Linked DNA regions of Azoarcus olearius. The protein of the gene in region 1 interacts with the protein of each later gene in a pairwise test. Links are inferred from orthologs where the notes say so. Each region holds a gene or a part of one and is shown in the gene's direction. Other genes may lie near its edges.

Region 1 (15,758 bases):
GAACCCAAGAACGCGCTGGTGAAGCAGTACCAGAAACTCTTCTCGATGGAAGGGGTCGATCTGGAAATCCGGCCTGCCGCGTTGCATGCGGTGGCGCGAAAGGCGATCAAGCGCAAGACCGGCGCCCGCGGTCTGCGTTCGATCCTCGAGGCGGCACTGTTGGACATCATGTACGACCTGCCGCAGCTCGACGGCGTGGAAAAGGTCGTGGTAGACGAAAACACGATCGAGGAAGGCAGCAAGCCGCTGCTGATCTACGCTGAACAACCGAAGGTGTCCGGCTCGAACTGACACCTTTCAACCCGCCGCTTGAATTTCCAGGCCCCGCCCGCATATGGGCGGGGCTACCTTAGAAAGGAAACTGAAAATGTCGGGTCCCGTTGACCTCCCCAACGATCAAATGGAACTGCCGCTGTTGCCGCTGCGCGACGTGGTTGTGTTCCCGCACATGGTGATCCCGCTTTTCGTGGGGCGCCCCAAGTCCATCAAGGCGCTCGAAAACGCCATGGAGGCCAGCAAGAGCATTCTGCTGGTTGCCCAGAAGTCGGCCGCGAAGGATGAACCGGCGATCGAAGACCTGTACTCGATCGGCTGCGTCGCCAATATCCTGCAGATGCTGAAGCTACCCGACGGCACGATCAAAGTGCTGGTGGAAGGGGTTCAGCGCGCCCGGATCGACTCCGTCGAAGACCTGAAGCAGTTGTTCGTCGCCAAGGCGACGCCCATTCCGGTTCCGGAAGTGGACAACAACGAGGTCGAAGCCATGCGGCGCGCGATCATCGCGCAGTTCGACCAGTACGTTAAGCTGAACAAGAAGATTCCGCCGGAGATCCTGACGTCGCTCGCCGGGATCGAGGAGCCGGGCCGTCTTGCGGACACCATTGCGGCTCATCTTCCCCTCAAGCTCGAGCAGAAGCAGGACGTGCTCGAGATGTTCGACACCGGCGAACGCCTCGACAAGCTCCTCACCCAGCTTGAAACCGAACTCGACATCCTCCAGGTCGAAAAGCGCATCCGCGGGCGCGTGAAGCGCCAGATGGAGAAGAGCCAGCGCGAGTACTACCTGAACGAGCAGGTCAAAGCCATCCAGAAGGAACTCGGGGAGGGCGAGGAGGGCGCTGATCTCGAGGAGATGGACAAGAAGATCAAGTCCGCGGGAATGCCGAAGGACGCCTTGGCCAAAGCGCAGTCCGAGTTCAAGAAGCTGCGCCTGATGTCGCCGATGTCGGCTGAAGCCACGGTGGTGCGGAACTACATCGAGACGCTGATCGGCCTGCCGTGGAAAAAGAAGTCCCGCGTCAGCAAGGATCTGGCCGAGGCCGAGAAAGTGCTCGACAAGGATCATTACGGTCTGGAGCGCGTCAAGGAGCGCATCCTTGAATATCTCGCCGTCCAGCAGCGTGTCGACAAGGTCAAGGCGCCGATTCTGTGCCTGGTCGGCCCTCCGGGGGTCGGCAAGACTTCGCTCGGCCAGTCGATCGCAAAAGCCACCAACCGCAAGTTCGTGCGCATGGCGCTTGGCGGCGTGCGCGACGAGGCGGAGATCCGCGGCCACCGCCGCACCTACATCGGTTCGATGCCGGGCAAGATCCTGCAGAACATGACCAAGGTGGGTGTCAAGAATCCGCTGTTCCTGCTCGACGAAGTCGACAAGCTCGGCCAGGACTTCCGCGGTGATCCGTCGTCCGCGCTGCTCGAGGTGCTGGACCCCGAACAGAACCACACCTTCCAGGACCACTACGTGGAGGTTGATTTCGACCTCTCCGACGTGATGTTCGTCGCCACCGCCAACACCCTCAACGTTCCGGCGCCTTTGCTGGATCGTATGGAAGTGATCCGCCTGTCGGGCTACACCGAGGACGAAAAGGTCAATATCGCCCAACGTTACCTGTTGCCCAAGCAGATCAAGAACAACGGTCTCAAGCGTGACGAGATTTCGGTGACCGAAGAGGCGCTGCGCGATGTGTGCCGCTATTACACCCGCGAGGCGGGGGTCCGTAGCCTGGAGCGCGAGATCTCGAAGATCTGCCGCAAGGTGGTGAAGTCGCTCGTGTTGCGTTCGCGGGCCAGCAAGATCGTCGTCAACGCGAAGAACCTCGACAAGTACCTTGGCGTCCGCAAGTACAGCTTCGGCGTCGCCGAAAAGGCCAATCAGATTGGTCAGGTGACCGGCCTGGCGTGGACGGAGGTGGGCGGCGAGTTGCTGACCGTGGAAGCTGTGGCGCTGCCCGGCAAGGGCAAGGTCATGACGACCGGCAAGCTCGGCGAGGTCATGCAGGAGTCGATCCAGGCTGCGCTGTCGGTGGTACGCAAACGCGCACGGTCGCTCGGCATCAAGGACGACTTCTACCAGAACAGCGATATCCACATTCACCTGCCGGAAGGTGCGATTCCGAAGGATGGTCCGTCCGCCGGTATCGCGATCTCCACCGCGCTGGTTTCCGTTCTCACCGGCATTCCGGTCCGTTGCGATGTCGCAATGACCGGCGAGATCACCTTGCGAGGTGAGGTACTTCCGATCGGTGGCCTCAAGGAAAAACTGCTTGCCGCAGTGCGCGGCGGCATTCGCACCGCGCTGATACCGGAAGAAAACGTCAAGGATCTGGTGGATATCCCCGACAACATCAAGAACGTGATCGAAATCGTTCCGGTGAAGTGGATTGATCAGGTTCTGGAGTTGGCTCTGGAACGAAAGCCGGAGCCGCTGCCGGAGGAGGCTGAGGTTGCAGCCGTGGCCCCTGCAGACGAGGCAGCGCGCGCTGCAGCCAACCTGCGCGCACATTGATCGGCCGGCAACACGGGCTGCTTTGCGCGCCCGTGCTGCCGAACGAAAACGCTCTGCGTTCCAAGCTTGGCAACCTGCTGCCGTTACATCTATAATCTTTGGCTCTCTCGAGCGGGAACGGGTGCTTAGCTCAGTTGGTAGAGCGTCGCCCTTACAAGGCGAATGTCGGCGGTTCGACCCCGTCAGCACCCACCACATCCGTGAGAATGCCAAGGCAGACACTTCGCCTTGACGCTTCAAGAGGGGCCTTCTACAATTCGGCCTCTTTCGCCGACGGGCGGTTAGCTCAGCGGTAGAGCACTGCCTTCACACGGCAGGGGTCACTGGTTCGATCCCAGTACCGCCCACCACAAGTGGGCTTCGGCGAGTTTTGTTGTAGTTCCGCGACGGGCGGTTAGCTCAGCGGTAGAGCACTGCCTTCACACGGCAGGGGTCACTGGTTCGATCCCAGTACCGCCCACCACGCAATCAAACCGGCATACAGCCGGTTTTTTTGTTTCTGCTGTCGTCACGACTGCGCATCGCCTAAACTCGCCGGGTTTCCCGTGAAGAGCGACCCAGCGTGATTGTTTACTCCATCAAGCCCACGCGACCCGAAGCCCACCTCTTCGAGGTCCGGTGCGAAATCGACCACCCACAGTCGCCCGCACAATTCGTGCGCCTGCCAGCCTGGATCCCCGGCAGCTACATGATCCGGGAGTTCGCCCGGAACATCGTCAGCTTCCGGGCTACGCTGTCCGAAGGAGAGCCTCTGCCAGCGGAGAAGGTCGACAAGCACACCTGGCGGATTGCAGTCCCCCGCGGCGCGGCGCAGATCGTCCTGACGTACGAGGTATACGCCTGGGACCTTTCGATCCGGTCCGCGCATCTGGATTCGACGCACGGCTTCTTCAACGGCACCAGCGTGTTCCTCGCTGTAGATGGCCGTGAGAGCGATCCCTGCGAAGTGGAAATCGCTCCGCCGACGGGACCCGCATATGAGCGCTGGCGGGTGGCCACCTCTTTGCCGCGCGCGCCGTCCCGGGTTGAGGCCCACGACCCGCATGCATTTGGACGGTTCGCGGCGAAAAACTACGACGACCTCGTAGACCACCCGGTGGAAATGGGCGAGTTCCAACTTGGCCATTTCACGGTTGCCGGAGTTCCTCATGAGGTGGCATTGAGCGGCCGGGCCGAGTGCGATATGGAGCGCCTGACCAGCGACCTGCAGCGTATCTGCGAATGGCAGGTACGGTTGTTTGATTCTCCGCCGCCGATGGACTACTACCTGTTTCTCACCACCGTCGTCGGTGACGGATATGGCGGCCTCGAGCACCGGGCTTCAACTGCCTTGCTCGCCAGTCGCAAGGATCTGCCTTGGGTCGGAATGAAGAAGATGTCGGAGGCGTACCAAGGCTTTCTCGGCTTGTGCAGCCACGAATACTTCCACTCCTGGAATGTGAAGCGGATCAAGCCTGCGGTCTTCACGCCCTACCAGCTGGAGCACGAGAACTACACGCGCCTGTTGTGGGCGTTCGAAGGATTCACGTCCTATTACGACGATCTCACCCTTGTGCGCGCCGGCGTCATCGAGGTGGACGACTATCTTGCCTTGCTCGGCAAAACGATCTCCACCGTTCTGCGGGGCCCCGGGCGACTGCGGCAAAGCGTCGCGGAATCGTCATTCGACGCATGGATCAAGTACTACCGGCAGGATGAGAATTCGGCGAACGCCATTGTCAGCTACTACGCCAAGGGTTCTCTGATCGCCTTGGCGCTGGACTTGAAACTGCGTAAAGCGAGCGGCGGGACGCGCAGTCTCGACGACGTGATGCGGCATCTGTGGCGGGAGCATGGGCTCACCGGGGTTGGCGTTGGTGAGGAGGGCGTTTTCGAGGCGGTAGAGGCGGTCAGCGGTTCGTCGGCACTTGCCCGCTGGTTACGCGATGCAGTGAACGGAACCGACGATCTGCCCCTGGAACGCCTGTTGCAGCCGTTCGGCGTCGAGATGGAAGTCACCGCTTCCAATCCATCGCCATCGCTGGGCGTCAAGTTGGGTGGAAGTAACGGGGAAGTGAAACTCGCGGTGGTCTACGACGGCGGCGCAGCCCAGCGCGCCGGTCTGTCTGCGGGCGACGTCCTCGTCGCACTGGATGGAATCCGCGCGACGAACGCCTCGCTGGACGAGGCGCTGACGCGTCGCCGGGCGGGTGATGACATGGAAATACTTGCCTTCCGGCGCGATGAACTGATGCAGTTCCAGGTGACACTCGACGCTCCGGCCGAGGATACGGTCAAACTTGGCTGTGCGCGTCGCGCCTCCAGCACCGCGCGGACCTTGCGCAACGGATGGCTGCATGGGCTACAGAACCACAATGAGAACAGGAGCAACTGATGACCGCGGTACGCATTTACCATAATCCGCGCTGTGGCAAGAGCCGCAGCGCTTGTGCCTTGATTGCCGAGCGCGATGTTGACGCGGAGGTTGTGGAGTATTTGAAGCATCCCTTGGGCCGGGATGAATTGCGGGCACTGCTCGACAAACTGGGTTTGAAACCGCAAGACCTCATCCGGCGGGGCGAAGCCGTGTTCAAGGAACACTTTGCCGGTAAAGCGCTCGATGACGAGGAGTGGATCGACGCCATGGTGGCTTATCCCATCCTGATGGAGCGGCCGATCGTGGTGCGCGGTGAAAGAGCGGTGGTGGCGCGTCCGCCCGAGCGGGTTGCCGAACTGTTCGACTGAGGCATTTATCGGCCGGGGCGTTGTGACCGCCCCGCCACGAAGCGTAGCAAGCCCAGAAAAAGTAGTGCGGCCAGGGCGGTTGCCAGCACCGCCGCCTGCCAGAACGCGGCAACCGACGCCTCGGCCGAGCGGGCGCCGGCGTGAAATGCCAGCCAGTATCCGAGCCCCAGGCCGACACCCCAGAACGCCAGGGTGTGCACCACCATCGGCAAAGCGGTGACCTTGTAGGCCCGCAGCGTATGGGAGGCCACGGTCTGCGCTGCGTCGAAAACCTGGTATAGACAGATGTAGGGAAGCAGGCTGAGGGCGGCCAGACGCACCGCGTTGTCCGAACTCCAGAGCTGAAGCACGGGAGTTCGTGCCAGCCACAGGACGCCACCCAGGAGGGTCGAAAGTGCGCACGTCAAGACGATCGCGACCTTGGCGTAGCGCGCGGCTCTCGTCCAGTCGAGCCCACCGGCCGCTTGCCCCACAAGCACCAGCGCCGACGTGGCAAGCGAGAGCGGCAGCATATAGGCCAGCGCCGCGAGGTTGGCGACGACCCTGTGCGCGGCAACCCAGTCGGGCCCTAGGCGCGCGATCAGCAGCGCGATCAGTGTGAACGAGGTGATCTCGATAAAGGTCGACAGCCCGATCGGAAAGCCGAGTCGCAGCAGCGCCCACAGTCGGACCGGGTCGGGAGGCGTCCAGCTGCGAAAAGCGCGCAGCTTGCGAAAAACCCTGAGCCGCGCGAGCGCAATTGCGCCGCAGCCCAACGCGATCCACGCGACAACGGACGTGGAAACTCCGCACCCCGTCCCGCCCAATGGAACGCCAAAGGCACCGCTTACCAGCGCCCACGCGAGCGGCGCGTGAATGCAGGTGGTGGCAAGACTGATGAACATGAGCACGCGAGGTCGGCCGAGTGCATTGGCGAACGCATAGAACGTTCTGTACAGCAGAACCGCCGGCAGCCCGGCAGCCGTTGCACGCAGGTAGTCGCCAACCTTCGCGGCCAGCGGGGACGGAACGGCGGCCAGATCGAGCAGCGCCCCGGGTGAGAGCAGGAGCGCGGTGCCCGGCACGGCGAGCAGTATCGCCAGCCAGAACCCCTGATGAAGCGATGGCACGAGTTCGTCAGTGGCGCCGGCGCCGACGTGATGGGCGACCGTAGGCGCCACGGCCTGGAGAACGCCTACCAGCAGCATCACGAGCGATACGTAGATGCCGTTACCCACCGCAACCGCGGCCAGGTCGGAAGTGGCGTAACGACCCGCGATGATGGTGTCGGCCACCATCATCCCCATCGACAGCAACTGGGCAATCAACACCGGCCACGCGTGGCCAAGCAGGCGACGGGCAATGTGAAGCGTCGAATCGGTACTCGTTGCAGCCAGGCTCCCGGATGGAGCGATCACGACTATGCCCGGCTACGCAGGGGCAGCTTGCCGCGCCAGTACCGCCAGGCAAGAAAACCGAGGATGCCTGCCATGATCAGCCAGAAGCCCACCCCTTGCCAGAAGGCAATGGGATCGGTGGCCAGAAAGTAGTCGCGCGGGGGGCGGACGAAATGGACGCGACCTTCGGCCAGCGCCCGCACCGCGCTCCCCAGAAGCCCGAGCGCGGGGGCAAACCACACGAGCAGGCCGACGCCGACAATGACCCGATCGAGCAAGGGTGTGCGGCGGGTGCGTGGCAGAAAGACGCTTTCGACGCCAAACCACAAGGCTACGAAAAAGCCGCCGACGGCGAGCACCGGCGCTACCGCGAGGGCGGCGCCCAGCGCGGTGGCAGCGAGCATGAAACGCGCGCCTTCGAGAGGGGAGATCCGCGCCCAGGAGGCTTCAAGCGACGAGAACAGGACCCATGCAGCAGGCGCCGCGACGATAAGCACCAGCAAGGCCCAAGCCGCGCGACGACGTGCCCGGTCGCCCGCGCGTGTCGCGTCACCGGATTCCAAATCGAGATTCATTGAGAGACCGCGAGGGTTGATGACAGAGAGAGGATAAGCCCGCCGCGTGACCACCGGCTGTCGGGCCACGAATGACCCGGGGTATCCGCCCGGGTGCAAGAACTGCGCACGCTCAATGGTCGGTACGGATGAGTCCCACCATGATGCCCTCGAGTTCAAGCGCCGCACTGCGGGTATCGACGACGATCGGGTCGAAGTCCGGATTTGCGGGCAGCAACTCTACGATGGGACCGTTCCGGCGCAGCGTCTTCACCGTCACGTCGTCATCGATCCGGGCCACCACCACCTGTCCGTTGCGCGCTTCGTGCGAGCGATGGACAGCAATGAGATCGCCGTCAAGGATGCCCGCGTCGCGCATGCTCATGCCGCGCACCCTCAGCAGATAATCAGCGCGAGGGGAAAAGAGTGCAGGATCGAACTGGATACGGGCCTCGACGTGCTCGGCGGCCAGGATGGGATTGCCAGCGGCTACCCGGCCCACCAGCGGCAACCCGAGCGCCTCGGCCAAGCGGATGCCGCGGGCGCGCCCCTCCTCAAGCAGAATCGCCCCTTTGGCAGCAAGTGCGCGCAGGTGGGTTTCAGCCGCATTCGGCGACTTGAAGCCGAACGCGGAGCAGACCTCCGCCCGGGTCGGCGGCCGGCCCTCGCTTTCCACGGTCTGGCGGATGAAGTCGAGTATCTCCTGCTGGCGGGACGTGAGTTGTTCGTTGCGGGCGTTCATCGCTTTCTCCTGTTTGCTGTATTTTCAAACAGTATTCCGTTGGCCGCAACCACGGTCGTGGCACACCTCACAACGGAATGACGCAGTGCGGCTTGAGACGCGGCATTTTCTGAGCTATTCGTTCAGAAGTTCGCGCCAGTTCCTCGTCGAGACCGCCCAAGGAGGTCCTCATGCACCCGCCCGCCAGCAGTTTTCCGAATGACCTCGCGGCTAGAGTTCAGTCGGGCTCTCGGCTAGAATCGCCCGCAGTTCAGGGAGAACCGCAGTTGGCGTGCGGCGACCTCGCGCCAGTGTTCTCCTTGCCCGATGCCGACATGGAAGACTTCAGCCTGGCCGGGGAACGTGGCCGCCACCATGTGGTCCTTTATTTTTATCCGCGCGACAACACGCCGGGCTGCACCCTTCAGGCCGCCGATTTCAGCGATCATGAAGCGGATTTTGCCCGCCACGACTGCATCATTGTCGGTGTCAGCCCGGACGACTGCCTGAAGCATGCCGAGTTTCGGGATCAGCACGGGTTGTCGATCCGGCTCTTGTCCGATTCGGACACCGAGGTCAGCAGGCTGTACCAGGTGTGGCAGGAGAAGGAAGTCGACGGTGTGAAGAAGATGGGCGTGGCGCGGACGACCTTCGTGATCGACAAGCAAGGCGTCGTCCGCCACGTGCTCCGGGACGTCGCACCCCGTGGCCACGCTGCTGCGGTTTATAAACTTGTCAAGGAATTGGAAACCGACAATGCAAACGGAAATCATCAAGAACAGCGTGGTTACGCTTAACTACACCGTCCACGACGCCGACGGCAACATGGTCGACGACGGTCACCACCCGCTGACCTACCTCCACGGCGGCTACGACGGCATCTTCCCCGTCATCGAAGAAGCCCTGCATGGCAAGAAGACCGGTGAAAAGCTGACGATCAAGCTGCAACCGGAAGACGCCTTCGGCGACTACGACGAAGAACTCGTGATGGTGGAAGACGCTGCGCTGTTCCCGGAGAACATCGAGGTCGGGATGTCCTTCGAGCGCGTGACCGACGACGGCGAGGAAGAGATCATCTACCGCATTACCGATATCGCCGAAGGCAAGGTGGTGGTGGACGGCAATCATCCGCTTGCGGGCGTCGCGCTGGTGTTCGACCTGACGGTGGCCGACGTTCGCGCGGCGACGGCCGAAGAAATCGGCCATGGTCACGTTCATGGTCCGGGCGGGCATCACCACTAAGCATTCGGGGCCGCGCAAGCGGCCCTTCTTCTTCCAGAACGCCACTTTCAGTCCGCATGGGAACATCGCTGCCCGCCGCTCAAATCGCTGCCGCGTCAGGATCCGTGCTTGAGGTTCGCGAACTACGGGTTGCGCTTGAAACCGCGCGCGGAACACTGATACCCGTCGCGGATATCAGCTTTTCGATCGCCCCGGGTGAAACACTGGCCTTGCTGGGTGAATCCGGCTGCGGCAAGTCGATGACCGCGCTTGCGCTGGCCCGGCTTCTTCCCGACGGCGGCAGCATCGCGGGCGGGACGGTCGAGCTGGGCGGCGACGATCTGCTCGCCATGCCGGAAGCGCAGATGCGCAGGGTGAGGGGCGGGCGGATCGGGATGATCTTCCAGGAGCCCTCGACCAGCCTCAACCCCGTCATGCGGGTTGGCGCACAGATCACCGAAGCGCTCACCGTCCATCGCGGTTTGCGCGGCGACGCTGCCCGCGAAGAGGCAGTGCGCCTGCTGGCGGCGGTCGGCATTCCCGACCCTGCGCGCAGGGTCGATGATTTTCCCTTCCAGTTCTCGGGTGGCATGCGGCAGCGGGCAATGATTGCCATTGCGCTTGCGGGAGAGCCTGGGCTGCTGATCGCCGACGAACCGACGACGGCACTCGACGTGACCATACAGGCACAGGTGCTCGATCTGCTTCAACGACTGCAGCGCGAACGCGCGATGGCGATGCTGCTGATCACGCACGACCTTGGCGTTGCAGCTCGAATGGCCGACCGCGTCGGCGTGATGTATGCGGGCGAGCTCGTCGAAACCGGGCCGCGCGGGGCATTCTTCCGGACGCCGCTCCACCCCTATTCGCGAAAACTCTTTGCTGCGCTTCCCACAGCCGCGCAGCGGGGCGGACCGCTGCAGGCGGCAAGTGGCAGCGTCCCCGCCCCGGACCAAATCGCGTCGGGCTGCCGCTTTGCCGACCGCTGCCCCCATGCATTCGACCGCTGCGATGACGAGCCGCCCGCGTGGCGCCAGCTCGGCGCGCAGGCAGTGAGATGCCACCTCTACGACGAGGTCCTCGTGCCCCGCGCTCTGGAGGCCGCCTCGATGGCGACCCCCGCAGCGTCCACGATCGGCAAGCAGCTGAAGCCGATCATCGAACTACGCGGCCTCGAGGTGCATTTCCCGCTTCGCAAAGGGCTTCTGCAGCGCACCGTTGGCCAGGTGAGGGCGGTGGACGGCGTCGATCTGGCGCTCCACCCGGGCCGCACCCTGGCGCTGGTCGGCGAGTCGGGCTGTGGCAAGACAACGGTTGGAAAGGCGATGCTGCACCTGGTTCGCCCTACCGGAGGACAGGTCTGCTTCGAAGGTGAGACGCTCGATTCGGCACAGCCGGAAACGCTGCAGGCAATGCGCCGCGCTGTCCAGATGGTGTTCCAGGATCCGTTTGCCTCGCTCAACCCGCGGATGCGAATCGGCGACATCATCGAGGAGGGGATGATCGGCCTCGGTGTGGAACCCAGCGCGATCGAGCGTTCGCGCAAGGTCGATGCGCTGCTGGACCGGACCGGCCTCTCGGCTGCCATGCGCCATCGCTATCCGCACGAGTTTTCCGGCGGGCAGCGGCAGCGGATTGCGATTGCCCGTGCTTTGGCCGTAGCGCCGCGAGCCATCGTCTGTGACGAGCCGACGAGTGCGCTGGATGTGTCGGTGCAGGCGCAACTGCTCAATCTGCTGCGCGAGTTGCAGCACGAGCGCGGGATGGCCTATCTGTTCATCACCCACAACATCGCCGTCGTCGAATATCTCGCCGACGACGTGGCGGTGATGTACCTGGGCCGCATCGTGGAGCGCGGCCCGGCGGAACGCGTCCTTAACCGCGCGGCGCATCCGTACACGCGCATGCTGCTCGCCGCCGTGCCTCGGCTGGACGAAGGCCTGGAGGAGGGCGTGGAGGAGGGCGTGGAGGAGGGCGTGGAGGAGGGCGCCGCGCATCCGGCGCAACGCCCGTCCGATCTGCCTTCGCCGTTGGCGCCGCCCGCGGGCTGCCATTTCCACCCGCGCTGCCCGAGCGCAACCGATATCTGCCGGATGACCTATCCGGCGGAAACCCGGCTGGAGGCACATCACCATCTACGCTGCCACTGGCCCCAGCGTTAAGGGCAGGCCTCGTTAGCGGCGGGGCTTTTCAGGCGCACGCTTGGCGGATGAGCCCGCCGCGGGTTTGGCGGGCGCGGCAGGCTTGACCGCAGCTTTGGCCGGGGCTCCTTTGGGTGGCGCACTCTTGGGTCCCGCCGCCTTGGCTGCCGCGCGAGGCGTCGCGCGGCTGGCCGGCTTGGCGGCACCTTTTGCCGCAGGAGCGGCTTTCGAGGCGGGCGCGGTCATTCCCAGCTTGACGCGTCCAGGCTTCACCAGGGCCGGTTTGGCAGGCGCTGCAAACGTGGTGTTAGGCAGCAGACGCGCAGCCTGAAGCGCGCCCGCGGGATCAATTCCGTCCGGCACCAGCAGGCTGTAACCGGGACCCGTCCTGCTCTGGGCGTTGAGACCGTTGATCTGCTGGAGTTGGGCGAGCGTCAGGCCGTAGCGCTGGGCGACCTCGGCGAGGCGTTCGCCGGGCTGCAACTCGTAGGTGCGCCATCCCTTGCCGGCAAGCTGGAACTCGTTCAGCCGCATTTCGACGTGCGCCGCGCGGTCCACCGGGACGATCAGGGTCTGCCCCGTGCCGGCGATCACCGGGCGGTTGAATCCCGGATTGAACGCGACGAACTCCTCGATGGGCATTTCGGCCAACCGCGCGGCGGTCGCGAGGTCGATGCCCTGCGGGGCTTCCAGCGCTACGAAATGCGCCTCGTTCGGCACGTAGGGCAGATCGATGTGGAACAGTTCGGGACGTGCAACGATGTTCTTGATCGCTTGCAGCTTGGGCACGTAGTTGCGCGTTTCCTCCGGCATGCGCAAGCGTGCGTACTCCCCCGGCAGGCCTTCGTCCACGTTGCGCTGCACCGCGCGCCCCACCGCGCCTTCACCCCAGTTGTAGGAGGCCAGCGCGAGGTGCCAGTCGCCGTGCATCTCGTAGATGGTCTGCAGATAATCCAGCGCGGCGGAGGTGGAAGCGATGACGTCGCGCCGTTCGTCCACCCACTTGTCCTGGGTGAGGTTGTAGTTCTTGCCGGTGGAGGGGATGAACTGCCACAGCCCCGAGGCATGCGCGCGGGAATACGCCATCGGGTTGTACGAGCTTTCAACCATCGGCAGCAGCGCCAGCTCGGTGGGCATTCCGCGCCGTTCGAGTTCATCGACGATGTAGTAAAGGTAGCGCCCACCCCGCGCAAAGACCTGCTTAAGGAAAGCCGGGCGGTTGAGGTAGAACAGCTGCTGCTCGGCCACCAGCGGTGTTTCGAGGTCGGGCATGCCGAAACCGCGGCGGATCCGGTCCCAGATATCGTTGGCGTTGCGGGTGAGGTCCAGCGTCAGCACCCGCGGAGGAGCGAGGCCGCCCGCTTCGACAGAGTCGGGACGGAGCCCGGTGCTGGACTGGGTCGGCGGCGTGTCCTGGGCGCCCGCCGCGGCGGGCAGCAGCGCGGCGCACAGGCTGAGAAAGAAGGTGAAGAGCTTCGGCATGGGAGACAGCGCCGGGAGCGACGAAAAGCACAGCAGTCTAGCAGACCGTGCCGGCGCCCCGGCTGGCACTTTGTAAGGACAGACGGCACGTTCGTCGGCTGCGCCTTTCAAGCAACCTGAGCCGATCCGTGCGGAAATACCGAAAACACGACTAAAGGCGTAGCCGTGGGGTATTCCCTTGGTAGGATGGCGCATCCACGTAGTACCGATTCTTCGTGCTCGACATCATGAAAGTCCTGGTCATAGAAGACACCGTCACCAGCGCCACGCTGGTCTGCCACCAGCTCACCAAAATGGGCCTGACGGCGCTGCACGCCCGCGACGGCGAATCCGGCATCGAAACCTTCCGCAGGGAACGGCCGGATCTCATCCTGCTCGACATCATCATGCCCGGCATGGACGGATTCGAAGTCGCACGCCGGATTCGCGAAATCGAGTCCGAAGGTGAATGGACGCCGATCATTTTCCTCACCGCGCGCACGTCCGACGAGGACCTCAACCGCGGGATCGAGGTCGGCGGCGACGACTATCTGGCCAAGCCGGTATCCGAAGTGGTGCTGAAGGCCAAGGTGCGGGCAATGCAGCGCATTGCGCAGATGCGTTACTCGCTGCTCGTGGTGACGCGCAAGCTGGACGAGGCTAACCGCGAATTGACCCGGCTGTCGTCGGTGGACGGACTGACCGGCATTCCCAATCGCCGCCGTTTCGACGAAACGCTGCTGCGGGAGTGGCGACGCGCGGCGCGCACCGGGCACCCGATCGCACTGCTCGTGGCCGACGTCGATTCGTTCAAGCAGTTCAACGATGGCTACGGCCATCAGGTAGGCGACGAGTGCCTAAAAGCCGTTGCACGCACGCTGGAACAGCGGCTGCGCCGGCCGACCGATCTGGTTGCGCGCTACGGCGGCGAGGAATTCGCGGCAATCCTTCCCGAAACCAGCGTCGAAGGCGCGGCCGCCGTTGCCGAAACCATGCGCGCCGGTGTCGAAAGCCTGTGCATCACGCACCGTTTCTCCACCTCGGGCCCGGTGGTGTCGATCAGTATCGGCGTCGCCGCCATCGTGCCGGCGCGGGGCGATGAGAACGGATTCGTCGCGCTGTTGAAGTCGGCCGATGACGCGCTGTACCGTGCCAAGGCGGCGGGTCGCAACCGTGTGGTGACGCATTCGGTGGACACGAAAGGAATGGAAGCGCGCACAATCTGAGCATGCAGCGCTACAGCAAGAGAATCGTCGTCGTCGACGACAATGAAGTGATCCGGATGGCCCTGCGCGCCCTGTTGCGCCAGGCCGGTTTCAATGTGGTGGGCGAGGGGCGGGACGGTGACATGGCGCTCGACCTCGCTGCACGCCTTCAGCCCGACCTCGTGTGCCTTGATGTGATGATGCCGAAGCGAAACGGCCTCGAGGCCCTCGACGAACTACGTGCCAAATTCCCTGACATCAAGGTCCTGATGGTCACAGGGCAGACCGACCGCGACAGCGTCGGTGAGATGGTCCGCAAGGGTGCGGCCGGCATCGTCGTCAAACCCTTCAATGCCGCACGTATCATCGAGCTGGTTGAGCGGACGCTCGGCCTGACCGCGACCCAATAGCCTTCAGAACACGTTCTTCCATTCCCGCAACGCGGCGAAGCACGCCAGCGGCGTGTCTGGCGTCGTACCGGTATGGGCGGCAACGCCTGCAACAACACCGGGCTGCCGGGTACGGAGAAAGGGGTTGATCGCTTTTTCGCGTCCAATCGAAGTCGGCAGCGTCGGAAGCCCCTGCTGCCTCAGCGCCTCACACGCTTTTCGGTAGTTGTCGCGCGCGATATTCACCGGTTCGGCCGCCGCGGCAAAGGCAAGGTTGGACAAGGTGTATTCGTGCGTGCAATACACGACAGTGTCGTCCGGCAGCGCTGCGAGTTTGTCGAGCGATGCAGCCATCTGCGCGGCGGTGCCCTCGAACAGCCGACCACATCCGGCGGAGAACAGCGTATCCCCGCAAAACAGATAACCGTTGCCATGGTAGGCAATATGGCCTGCGGTGTGACCGGGTACGTCCAGCACCCCCAGCTGCATTCGAAGCCCGGGCAGGAGCACGGTGTCACCTTCGCGCAACCGGACGGTCACGCCGGCAATCGTTTCTGCCGCCGGCCCGTACACCGGCGCCGGATGGCGGGAAACGATTCCGGCAATCCCGTCTACGTGGTCCGGATGGTGGTGGGTAACCAGCACGGCCTCCAGCGCCAGGCCGCGCTCGGCAAGAAAACCGAGCACTGGCGCAGCGTCGCCTGGATCGACGACCACAGCACGATGATCGTCGTGCAGGACCCAAATGTAGTTATCGCGGAAGGCCGGAAGAGGGATAATCTGCATGCCCGATATTCTGAAGTCCGATCCGCGCATGTCAATCCTCAGTCTCTCGGACTGGCTGGACACCCCGCAGGGGCGTTATCTGATCGAGTGGGAGCAGGCCCGGCTGGATGCGATCGTGGCGGATATCTTCGGCTACAACGCAGTACAGATCGGCCTTGCCGGACTCGATTGCCTGCGCGCCAACCGCATGCCGTTCCGGTTTGCCTGTGGCCGGACCGGACGCGTCGCAGTGGTGTCCAGGTCCGACGAGCTACCGTTCGCCACCGCCAGCCTTGATCTCGTGGTCCTTCCGCACGTCCTGGAGTTCGCCCGGCGCCCCCACCATGTGTTGCGGGAAGTCGAAAGGGTGCTGGTGCCGGAGGGAAGCGTCGTCATCACCGGCTTCAACCCCTTCA
Region 2 (9,591 bases), 1.9 Mb from region 1 along the record:
CAGCACTTCCTTCAACGCCGTTTCCATCGCCGCGACGTTGAGGCCGAGCTGGCCGGAATGCACCCGGTACAGCGGTCGGCGGATGATTTCCGAATACACCTCGGCGGTCAGCGTCTTGCCCACCCCCGGAGGGCCGGCGCACAGCACCGTGGTGCCGCCCGACTTGCCGGCGACGATGTCGTCCATCAGCACGTCCATCTCGGCCGTCAGGATGTCGATCAGGTCGGTCTGCTCCTCCGGCAGGATCAGCTTTTCCTTCAGCGCCGGGGCGTAGGCATAGGGCTCGAGGTCATCCACATGCACCCATACGTAGTGGTGCAGGTCCAGATGGAACATCAGGATGTAGAAATGCACCGGTAGCTGGGTGAACACGCCCTTGGGCAGGGTTTCCTGGATCGCCTGCACCTCGGCCTCGACCTTGAAGTCGCCGTTCTTGGAGGCGCGCCGCAGGTAGCGTTCCAGGATGTCGCCGGGCGCATCCAGCGTCAGCGCCCGGTCGGCGAGGATGCTCTCGTCGTTCACCAGGCGCGCCTTGCCACCGCCCGAGGACAGCACGATCACGTCCTTGCGCGACCAATCGGTGTCGCGGTGCGTCGCGGTGGGGTTTTCGGCGTAATAGCCCACGCCGGTGCCGGAAAACTGCTCGCCGTTGCGCGCCCGCCAGTCGAAATAGCGCGTCGCGCCTTCGTCGTAGGCGGCAATCAGCGCCGGCGTCTCGCGCACATAGCCCTTGGTGGCGAAGACTTCGGAGATCGTGCGCCCCGGGATGTCGCTCGGGTTGATGCGGATGTTGGCGGTGGCGAGCTTGGCCTTGGCGTTGGACTTGAGTTCCACCAGCACCTTGGCGCTTTCTTCTCCGCCCGGCGGGGTGTAATCGATGCGCGTCACCGCCCAGGCCAGCGGCTTGCCGGTCAGCGCGGCGGTGAACAGCCAGCCGCGGATGGCCCCGGCGGCGAGGTAGCGGATGATTTCCGGCACCACCTTTTCGAGGTCGTCATCCTCGAAGCGGAAACCTTCGTCGTTGAAAGCCTGTTGCAGGGTTTCCAGCTGGGCGGCTCGGGCGCGCTGGGTAGGTCCGCCGGCACCGTACAGATCGCCGAGGAAGCGCACCTCGGCGTGTTCGAGTTGGGCAAAGGGCACTTCGGCCCGGCTGCCCAGCTTCAGTTGGTCCTGCAGATAGGCCAGGCGCGGAAAGGCCTTGACCATGGCCTCGACGTGATTGCGTTCGATTTGCAGCTTCACCGCTTCCTCCAGATCGCCGGGAGCGCCGTCGCGGCGCGTACCGCGGCACTGCAGCAGAATTGGTGCCAGTCACCGAACCGGCCTGAAGCGCCTTTTCAATCAATACCTTGGAACAAGGCGGCGCGAAAATGACGATGCGCTTGTCGCAAGCCGCACAGCGTGCGTGGACGATTCGCGTCAAACGGCCGGCCTCTGGACACGCCGCCGCCCACTGATAACCGGCTTTCCACTTCCGCATCCAAATCCGCCATGCCTCACCCAGCGCTATTGCTTTCGGCTAGGGGGCGGGAGGCCCGGATCGCGTGCCGCGCGCGGCCTGCGGGGGCACGCCGCGATGGGCGCACAGGCTGGCACGCTCCCTGCTGCTGTTACGCGTCCCGTAACACCTGATCCCACCATGACTGCGCCCTCCCCTGACTCCGCCCTGATCCTTGGCATCGGCAACCTGCTGTGGGCCGACGAAGGTTTCGGCGTGCGCTGCGTGGAAGCTTTCAACGCCGCCTGGCAGGCGCCCGACAGCGTCACCGTGATGGACGGCGGCACCCAGGGCCTCTACCTGCTGCCCTACGTTACCGCCGCGCGCCGGCTGATCGTGTTCGACGCCGTCGATTACGGTCTGGAACCCGGCACGCTGCGGCTGGTGGAAGACGACGAGGTGCCGCGCTTCATGGGTGCCAAGAAGATGAGCCTGCACCAGACCGGCTTCCAGGAAGTGATCGCCTCGGCCGCGCTGCTCGGCCAGTGCCCACAGTCGATGCTGCTGATCGGCGTGCAGCCGGTGGAACTGGAAGACTTCGGCGGCAGCCTGCGGCCCGCGGTGCGCGCCCGCGTGGACGAAGCGGTGGCGATTGCCGCGGCCCGGCTGCGCGAGTGGGGCTTCCCGCTGCAAGCGCGTCAGGACGAGGCCGCGCCGCTCGCCGACGCCGCGCTGCAGATGCAGCGCTACGAGGCCGGCCGCCCGCCCGAGGACCTCGCCTGCCGCATCGGCGACATCCGCTTCATGCCGGAGCGCTGAGATGTGCGTCGGCATCCCCGTGCAGGTGCTGCGCAGCGAGGAAACGCGCGCGCTGTGCCGTGACCGCGACGGCAGCGAAGTGTGGGTGGATCTGCTGCTGGTGGGCGAGCAGCCACCCGGCACCTGGCTGATGTGCTTTCTCGGCGCGGCGCGCGAGGTGATCGACGCCGACACCGCACAACGCACGCTCGCCGCGCTCGCGGCACTCGACACCCTGCTGGCCGGCGGCGACGCCGACCTCGACGCGGCCTTCGCCGACCTGGTGAACCGCGAACCCGAACTGCCCGATTTCCTCAAACCGCAAACCACATGACCAGCCCCGACGCCCTCGAAAACGCCCTTCAGCGCCTTGCCCAGCACGACGGATTCCAACGCCTGGAAGCCTCCGATCTGCCCGCCTTCGCCGCCGCCCCGGGCACCGCGGTGCTGCTCTTGACCGACGACCCGGTGCGCTGCCCGGAAGCCTGGGACATGGTGGTGGTGCTGCCGGAAGCGCTGAAGGCGGTGCCCGGGCTGCGTCCGGCGGTCGCGGCGCCCGAGGCCAGCCGCGCGATCGCTGCCGGCTTCGGCATCACCCGCTATCCGGCGCTGCTCGTGCTGCGCGGCGAAGGCACCGAGCCCGGCCACGACTACGTCGGCGCCCTCGAAGGCATGCGCGACTGGCAGGTGCTGGTGCAGTCGCTCGCCACGCTGGCCGCCGCACCCGCCGGCCGCCGCCCCGGCATCGGCATTCCGGTGCTCGGCGCCGGCCCCTCTTCCTGCCACTGACCCGGAACCCTCCGCATGAAAGCCTGGTCCGCCAACGCCTTCCCGATTCCCGTCGTCGCCGCCGGCCCCGGTTCGCAGCCGGAAGAAGACGAAGCGCTCGACTACCTGCCGCTGCCCAGCGGCATGGACACCTTCGCCCCGCCCCGCCTGCCCGACCACATCGACCCCGCCTCGCGCGCCACCGCCGTCGCCACGCTGCAGGGCCTGCTCGCCGCGATGCGCGCGTGGACCTTCGGCACGCCCGGCCACCCGGTGGTCGATCTCGCGCCGCTCGACGGCGCCAGCCTCGCGCTGATCAACGATGCGCTCGGTCAGGGCGAGGTCAGCGCCCGCGTGCTCGGCGAGACCGAGCTGCGCATCCAGGAAACCGTGTTCGCCGGCATCTGGCGCGTGGTCGAGACCGACCGCGGCGGCCGTCGCCTCAACGACCGCATCGAGGCCTGCGCGATGCCGGCCGAGGTCATCACCCGCAGCCTCGAAGCCGCCCAAGCGGCGATTGCCGCCCCCACGCCGCCGCAGGGGGTGATGAACGCGCCCGCGGTGCTCAACGAACTGCTGCACGCGGTCGCCACGCGCCGCCCGGGCGCGGCGGCCCACATCGTCAACCTGACCCTGCTGCCGATGAACCCGGCCGACCTGGCGTGGCTGGTGGAGGTGCTCGGCGTCGGCCCGACGGTGATCCTGTCGCGCGGCTACGGCAATTGCCGGATCACCGCCACCGCGCTCGCCCGTACCTGGTGGGTGCAGTACTTCAACAGCGCCGACACGCTGATCCTCAACACCCTCGAAGTGACCGAACTGCCCGACGTCGCGCCCGCCGCGGCGGACGATTTCGGCGACAGCATCGCGCGGCTCGAGGAATGGATCGCGACCCTGTGCGACGCCTGAGTCGCGCGCTATTCTTAAAGATATAAACGGAGCAGCGCCACGCCATGTTCGAAGGCAGCTACCTGGGCAACGACGCCCGCCTCGACCCCGCCGCGCGGCTGGAATGCGGCATCTGCTGGTGGGTGTACGACCCGGCCGAGGGCGACGCGCTTGCCCAGGTGCCGGCGGGCACGCCCTTCGCCGCGCTGCCGGCGCACTGGTGCTGCCCCAACTGCGAAGCGCCGCGCCACAAGTTCATGGTCATCGCGGACGACTGATGACCGCCGTCGCGCGCACCTTCCCTGCCACCGCGGAGCCTGCCGACGCGGCGGCAGCGCACGCCGCCCGCCTGCGCGCGTGTTTTCAGCACATCGCGAGCACACGCATGGCAGGCCTGCCGATCTGCAACCCGGCGCTCGGCGTTGCAGTGCCGGCGCTGCTGCCTTTCCAGGGCGAGTGGCTGGGCGCGCTGGTCACGCCGTGGGCGATCAGCCTGGTGCTGCTGCCGGGCGAGGGCACGCGCTTTCGCGCGATCGGCGTCGGCGACAGCCAGGACTGGGACTTCCCGTCCGGCCGCTACAGCTTCCTCGGCCACCAGGAAGCGGATCTCGGCGCGTACCAGACCTGTTCGCTCGCCTCGCCGGTGTTCGAATTCGCCGATCAGGCCGCCGCCGAAACCTTCGCGCTCGCCGCACTGGAAGCCTTGTTGCGGAACGAGGAGGACGGCGGCGCGGCGCGCGCGCACGACGCCCGCGAGGCAGCCCGCCTCGCCGGCCTGCCTGCCGCGGCCGCCCCGGTCTCGCGGCGCGCCTTCCTGCGCGGCGCACTCTTCGGCGGCCGCTGAATGCTGGCCGGCACCGCCCTCCAGCTGCATGCCACCGTCGCCGGAGACGGGCGCCTCCATGCGACCGTCCGCACCCTGCGGCCCGCGGCGGCCCGGCTGCTGGTGGGCCGCCGCGTGGATGAAGCCGTGGCGCTGGCGCCCAGGCTGTTCGCCCTGTGCGGCTGCGCCCAGGGCGCGGCCGCGCGTCTCGCCTGTCGCGCTGCGGCGGGCGAAGCCGCGGCGCTTGACGAGGGCGACGAGCGCCGCCTCGCCGCCGAGGCGGCGCACGAGCACCTGTGGCGGCTGCTGCTCGACTGGCCGGTGCTGTTCGGCGCGCCGCCGCAGCGCCAGCGCTATGCCGATCTCCATCGCCGGCTGAGCATCGGGCCGGACGCCACCAGCGCCGGTGCACTGGGCGAAGAACTGCAGCGGCTCGCCACCGACGAACTCCTCGGCGGCACGCTCCCGCGCCTGCAGGACGCAGCCTCGCTGGACGCCGTGCACGCCAGCCTCGACGCCGCCGGCACCGGTTTCGCGCGCGTGCTGGCGCAGACGATCGCGCTGGACACCGCTACCGACGGCGCCGCCACGCCGGTGCTCCCTCCGCGCAGCGCCGCCGCCTGGGCCACCGCGCTGGGGGGCCTGCCGGACCCGCACTTCTGCTCCGCCCCCACGGAGGGCGGCAACGCCGCGGAAACCGGCCCGCTCGCCCGTCACGCGCACCTGCCCGTTGTTGCGCTGCTGCTCGCCCGCCACCGCCGCATCGCGGCACGCCTGCTGGCCAAGGTCATCGACGTGGCCGATTGCGGCGCCCGCCTTGCCGGCGCCCCGGGCACGCCGCTGGCGGACGCCATCGCGCCGGCGCCCGGCCTGGGCCTCGCCTGTGTCGACACCGCGCGCGGCACCTTGCTGCACGGCGTGCGGGTCGAGGCCGGACGCATCGCCGACTACCGCATCTGCGCCCCGACCGACTGGCATTTCCACCCCGGCGGCGCCTTCGTGCGCGAGGCCAAGGGCCGGCACGCCGCCGACGAGGCCGGCACCCGGCTGCGGCTGCACGCACTCGCGCTGTCGCTCGACCCCTGCGTGGCCTTCGAGCTGAACGTGGAGGACAGCGTCCATGCATGAGATGTCGCTCGCCGAGGGCATACGCGGCATCGTCGAAGACGTCGCGCGCGAGAACGGCGCGACGCGGGTGGCGCGGGTGGTGCTGGAAATCGGCGAACTCGCCTCGGTCGAGGTCGAGGCGCTGCGCTTCTGCCTGGACGTGGTGCTGAAGGACAGCGTCGCGGACGGCGCCGCCGTGGACATCGAGGCCGTGCCCGGCAGCGGCTGGTGCATGCAGTGCGCCACAGTGGTGCCGATCGCCCAGCGCTACGATGCCTGTCCACAGTGCGGCGGCTATCAGGTGCAGCCGACGGGCGGCACCGAGATGCGGGTGAAGGAACTGGCGCTGGGCGACTGACTGAACGACACCCGCCCGGGGAATGGAACGGAAACGTAAGCAGGCGCCGGGACAGGCCTGATTTACTCCCTCCCCTTCAAGGGGAGGAACGACAAAGCCGCCGCGGATGGTCGCGGCAACACACGGAGAACACACGAGATGTGCACGGTTTGCGGCTGCGGCAGTGGCGAATTGCGATACAACGGTCAGCCCGCGACGGCCAAGGCGGCGCGCAAACCCGCGGTCGCGACCGGCTTTCGCCCGCTGCCGGCTTCGCCCGCTGTGGGTGAGCCGCCCGCGCATGCACATCAGGACCCTGCGCCGGTTGCCAGCGCCGGGGCGCTCGACTACGGCCAGGGCCCAGCCCATGCCCATGCGCCGGGGCTGTCGCAGCAGCAGATGGTGAAGATCGAGCGCGACATCCTCGGCAAGAACGACGCGCTCGCCGCAGCCAACCGCGACTGGCTCGCGCGGCGCGGCGTGTTCTCGCTCAACCTCGTCTCCAGCCCGGGTTCGGGCAAGACCACGCTGCTGGTGAAGACCATCGAACGCCTCGCCGGCCGCGTGCCGGTGGCGGTGATCGAGGGCGACCAGCAGACCGAGTTCGACGCCGAGCGCATCCGCGCCACCGGCGCGCCGGCGCTGCAGATCAACACCGGCAAGGGCTGTCACCTCGACGCCCACATGGTGGGCGAAGCCTTCTCGCGGCTGCCGATCGCCGAGCGCAGCCTGCTGCTGATCGAGAACGTCGGCAACCTCGTCTGTCCGGCCGCGTTCGACCTCGGCGAGGCCCACAAGGTGGTGATCCTGTCGGTGACCGAGGGCGAGGACAAGCCGCTGAAGTATCCGGACATGTTCGCCGCGGCCGACCTGATGCTGCTCTCCAAGGTCGATCTGCTGCCCTACCTCAGTTTCGACGTCGAGCGCGCGATCGGCTATGCGCGCCGGGTCAATCCGCGGCTGCAGGTGCTGCAGCTGTCGTCCACCAGCGGAAGCGGTTTCGACGAATGGCTGGCGTGGATCGACGCCGGCCTCGCAGACCGGGCCGGCGCCGCGGCCCGCGCAGCGGAGAACCCATCATGAGCGAAGACACCAGCACCAGCCCGCGGCAGCCGCGCTTCGAACGGCGGCGCTTCTACGTGCGCGGGGTGGTCCAGGGCGTGGGTTTCCGGCCCTTCGTGTACCGCCTGGCGCAGGAACTGGAGCTGTCGGGCTGGGTGCGCAATGATGGCGGCGGGGTCGAGATCGAGGTGCAGGGCACGGCGGGCAACCTGTCCGCCCTCGCCGCCCGCCTGCGCGGCGAGGCGCCGCCGCTGGCCCGCATCGACACGCTGGAATCCGAGCTGCGCGAGTTCGACCCGGCCGACCACGGCTTCACGATCACTGCGTCGCGCGGCGGCGAGATCACGACCGCGATCAGCCACGACGCCGCGGTGTGCCCCGACTGTCTGCGCGAGATGTTCGATCCGTCGAACCGGCGCTGGCGCTACCCCTTCATCAACTGTACGCACTGCGGGCCACGCTACACGCTGACCCACGGCCTGCCCTACGACCGCGTCAATACCAGCATGGCGGCCTTCGCGCTGTGCCCGGACTGCGCGCACGAATACGCCTCGCCGCGCGATCGCCGCTTCCACGCCGAACCCAACGCCTGTCCCGAATGCGGGCCGCGGCTGGGCTTGCTGGAGGGCTTCGGCATCACCGTCGCCACCCGCGACCCCGTGGCCGAGACGCTGCTGCGCCTGCTGTGCGGCGAAATCGTCGCGGTCAAGGGCGTGGGCGGCTTCCACCTGATGTGCGACGCGCGCAACCCCGAGGCGGTGGGCCGCCTGCGCGAACGCAAGTCGCGCGAGAACAAGCCCTTCGCGCTGATGGTGGCCAACCTGGAATCCGCCCGCCACTGGGCGCGGCTGAGCAGCACCGACGAGCAGCTGCTCGCCGCGCCGGAGCGCCCGGTGGTGCTGTGCGACAAGCGCCCCAGCGTCGATCAGGAGCTGTGGGACGTCGCCCCCGCGCTTGCCGCGGTGGGCCTGATGCTGCCCTACACCCCGCTGCACTACCTGCTGTTCCACGACTACGCCGGGCGCCCGCCGGGCACCGAATGGCTGCGGCGGCCGCTGGACCTCGCGCTGGTGTGCACCTCGGCCAACCCGGGCGGCGAGCCGCTGGTCACCGGCAACCGCGAGGCCACGCGGCGGCTGATGGGCATCGCCGACGCCTACCTGATCCACGACCGCGACATCGTCGTGCGCTGCGACGACTCGGTGGTGCGCAGCCTGCCGGCGGTGCGCGCGGGCGACGACGGCGTGCAGTTCATCCGCCGCTCGCGCGGCTACACCCCGCGCGCGCTGCGCCTCACCGAGAAAGGGCCGGCGGTGCTGGCCTTCGGCGGGCTGCTGAAGAACGCGCTCTGTCTCACCCGTGGCGACGAGGCCTTCCTGTCCCAGCACATCGGCGACCTCGAATCCGCCAGCGCCTGCCAGGCGCTCGACGAAATCGCCGAGCACCTGCAGCGCATCCTCGCGCTGTCGCCCGAAGCGGTGGCGCACGACCTGCATCCCGACTTCCCCTCCACGCGCGCGGCCGAGGCGCTGGCCGAACGGCTGGGCGTGCCCGCATTCGCCGTCCAGCACCACCACGCCCACGTCGCCGCGGTGGAGGCCGAACACCACCACCGCGGCCCGGTGCTCGGGCTGGCGCTGGACGGCGTGGGGCTGGGCACCGACGGTCAGGCCTGGGGCGGCGAACTGCTGCGGGTGGACGGCGCGCGCTTCGAGCGCCTCGGCCACCTCGCGCCGCTGCCGCTGCCGGGCGCCGACAAGGCGGCGCGCGAGCCGTGGCGGATGGCCGCGGCAGTGCTGCACCGGCTCGGCCGCGGCGAGGAGATCGCGGCCCGCTTCCACGAAGAACAGGCCGCGTGGCGGCTCGCGGAGCTGATCGCGGCGGGCACGCGCTGCCCGCCCACCACCAGCCTGGGGCGCTGGTTCGACGCCGCCGCCGGCCTGCTCGGCGTGTGCCGCCGCATGGGCTATGAAGGCGAAGCCGCGATGCGGCTGGAAACGCTCGCGGCCGAGTTCGGCCCGGTGCTGCCGCTGCACGGACGCTGGCGCATGGCGCAGGGCGGCAGCGACGGCGGCACGCTGGACCTGCTGCCGCTGCTCGCCGAACTGGCGGACGAACCCGATACAGCGCGCGGCGCGGCGCTGTTCCATGCCACGCTGGCCGCCGCGCTCGAAGCCTGGACGCTGCGCGCCGCCGACCTCTCCGGCGTGCGCACGGTCGCGCTGTCCGGCGGCTGTTTCCTCAACCGCCTGCTGTCGCGCGACCTGTCGCGGCGGCTGGCATCGCGCGGCCTCACCGTGCTGGAGGCCCGCCAGGTGCCGCCCAACGACGGCGGCCTCGCACTCGGGCAGGCGCACGTCGCCCGCCATC

The links.
Region 2: the proteins of dqs_RS10750 (region 1) and hypB interact in binary tests that used the Escherichia coli proteins (3 or more experiments, as listed by UniProt). The link is inferred for Azoarcus olearius from one-to-one orthologs.

The regions. Positions count from the first base shown.
Region 1 is NZ_CP016210.1:2,329,868-2,345,625, reverse strand. Bases 7,759-10,659 are described here. They hold dqs_RS10750 (FKBP-type peptidyl-prolyl cis-trans isomerase), read left to right. Parts: upstream 7,759-8,916; coding sequence 8,917-9,402; downstream 9,403-10,659. Other genes in these bases: dqs_RS10745 (ABC transporter ATP-binding protein), read left to right, coding at 9,459-10,659; dqs_RS10755 (peroxiredoxin), read left to right, coding at 8,496-8,957; lexA (transcriptional repressor LexA), read right to left, coding at 7,759-8,181. Also shown: ATP-dependent Clp protease ATP-binding subunit ClpX, read left to right, coding at 1-291; lon (endopeptidase La), read left to right, coding at 368-2,785; dqs_RS10780 (M61 family metallopeptidase), read left to right, coding at 3,348-5,159; arsC (arsenate reductase (glutaredoxin)), read left to right, coding at 5,159-5,509; dqs_RS10770 (MATE family efflux transporter), read right to left, coding at 5,515-6,906; dqs_RS10765 (hypothetical protein), read right to left, coding at 6,909-7,460; more of lexA, read right to left, coding at 7,573-7,758; more of dqs_RS10745, read left to right, coding at 10,660-11,543; dqs_RS10740 (transglycosylase SLT domain-containing protein), read right to left, coding at 11,556-13,004; dqs_RS10735 (diguanylate cyclase), read left to right, coding at 13,232-14,209; dqs_RS10730 (response regulator transcription factor), read left to right, coding at 14,212-14,598; gloB (hydroxyacylglutathione hydrolase), read right to left, coding at 14,602-15,363; dqs_RS10720 (class I SAM-dependent methyltransferase), read left to right, coding at 15,392-15,758. UniProt on the Escherichia coli protein: Folding helper with both chaperone and peptidyl-prolyl cis-trans isomerase (PPIase) activities. Chaperone activity prevents aggregation of unfolded or partially folded proteins and promotes their correct folding.
Region 2 is NZ_CP016210.1:4,238,656-4,248,246, forward strand. Bases 5,318-8,280 are described here. They hold hypB (hydrogenase nickel incorporation protein HypB), read left to right. Parts: upstream 5,318-6,318; coding sequence 6,319-7,242; downstream 7,243-8,280. Other genes in these bases: dqs_RS19435 (hypothetical protein), read left to right, coding at 5,318-5,843; hypA (hydrogenase maturation nickel metallochaperone HypA), read left to right, coding at 5,836-6,180; hypF (carbamoyltransferase HypF), read left to right, coding at 7,239-8,280. Outside these bases: dqs_RS19400 (ATP-binding protein), read right to left, coding at 1-1,242; dqs_RS19405 (HyaD/HybD family hydrogenase maturation endopeptidase), read left to right, coding at 1,640-2,257; dqs_RS19410 (HypC/HybG/HupF family hydrogenase formation chaperone), read left to right, coding at 2,259-2,570; dqs_RS19415 (thioredoxin domain-containing protein), read left to right, coding at 2,567-3,025; dqs_RS19420 (hydrogenase expression/formation protein), read left to right, coding at 3,041-3,913; dqs_RS19425 (rubredoxin), read left to right, coding at 3,958-4,170; [NiFe]-hydrogenase assembly chaperone HybE, read left to right, coding at 4,170-4,736; more of dqs_RS19435, read left to right, coding at 4,737-5,317; more of hypF, read left to right, coding at 8,281-9,591. UniProt on the Escherichia coli protein: Involved in the maturation of [NiFe] hydrogenases. Required for nickel insertion into the metal center of the hydrogenase. Exhibits a low intrinsic GTPase activity, which is essential for nickel insertion.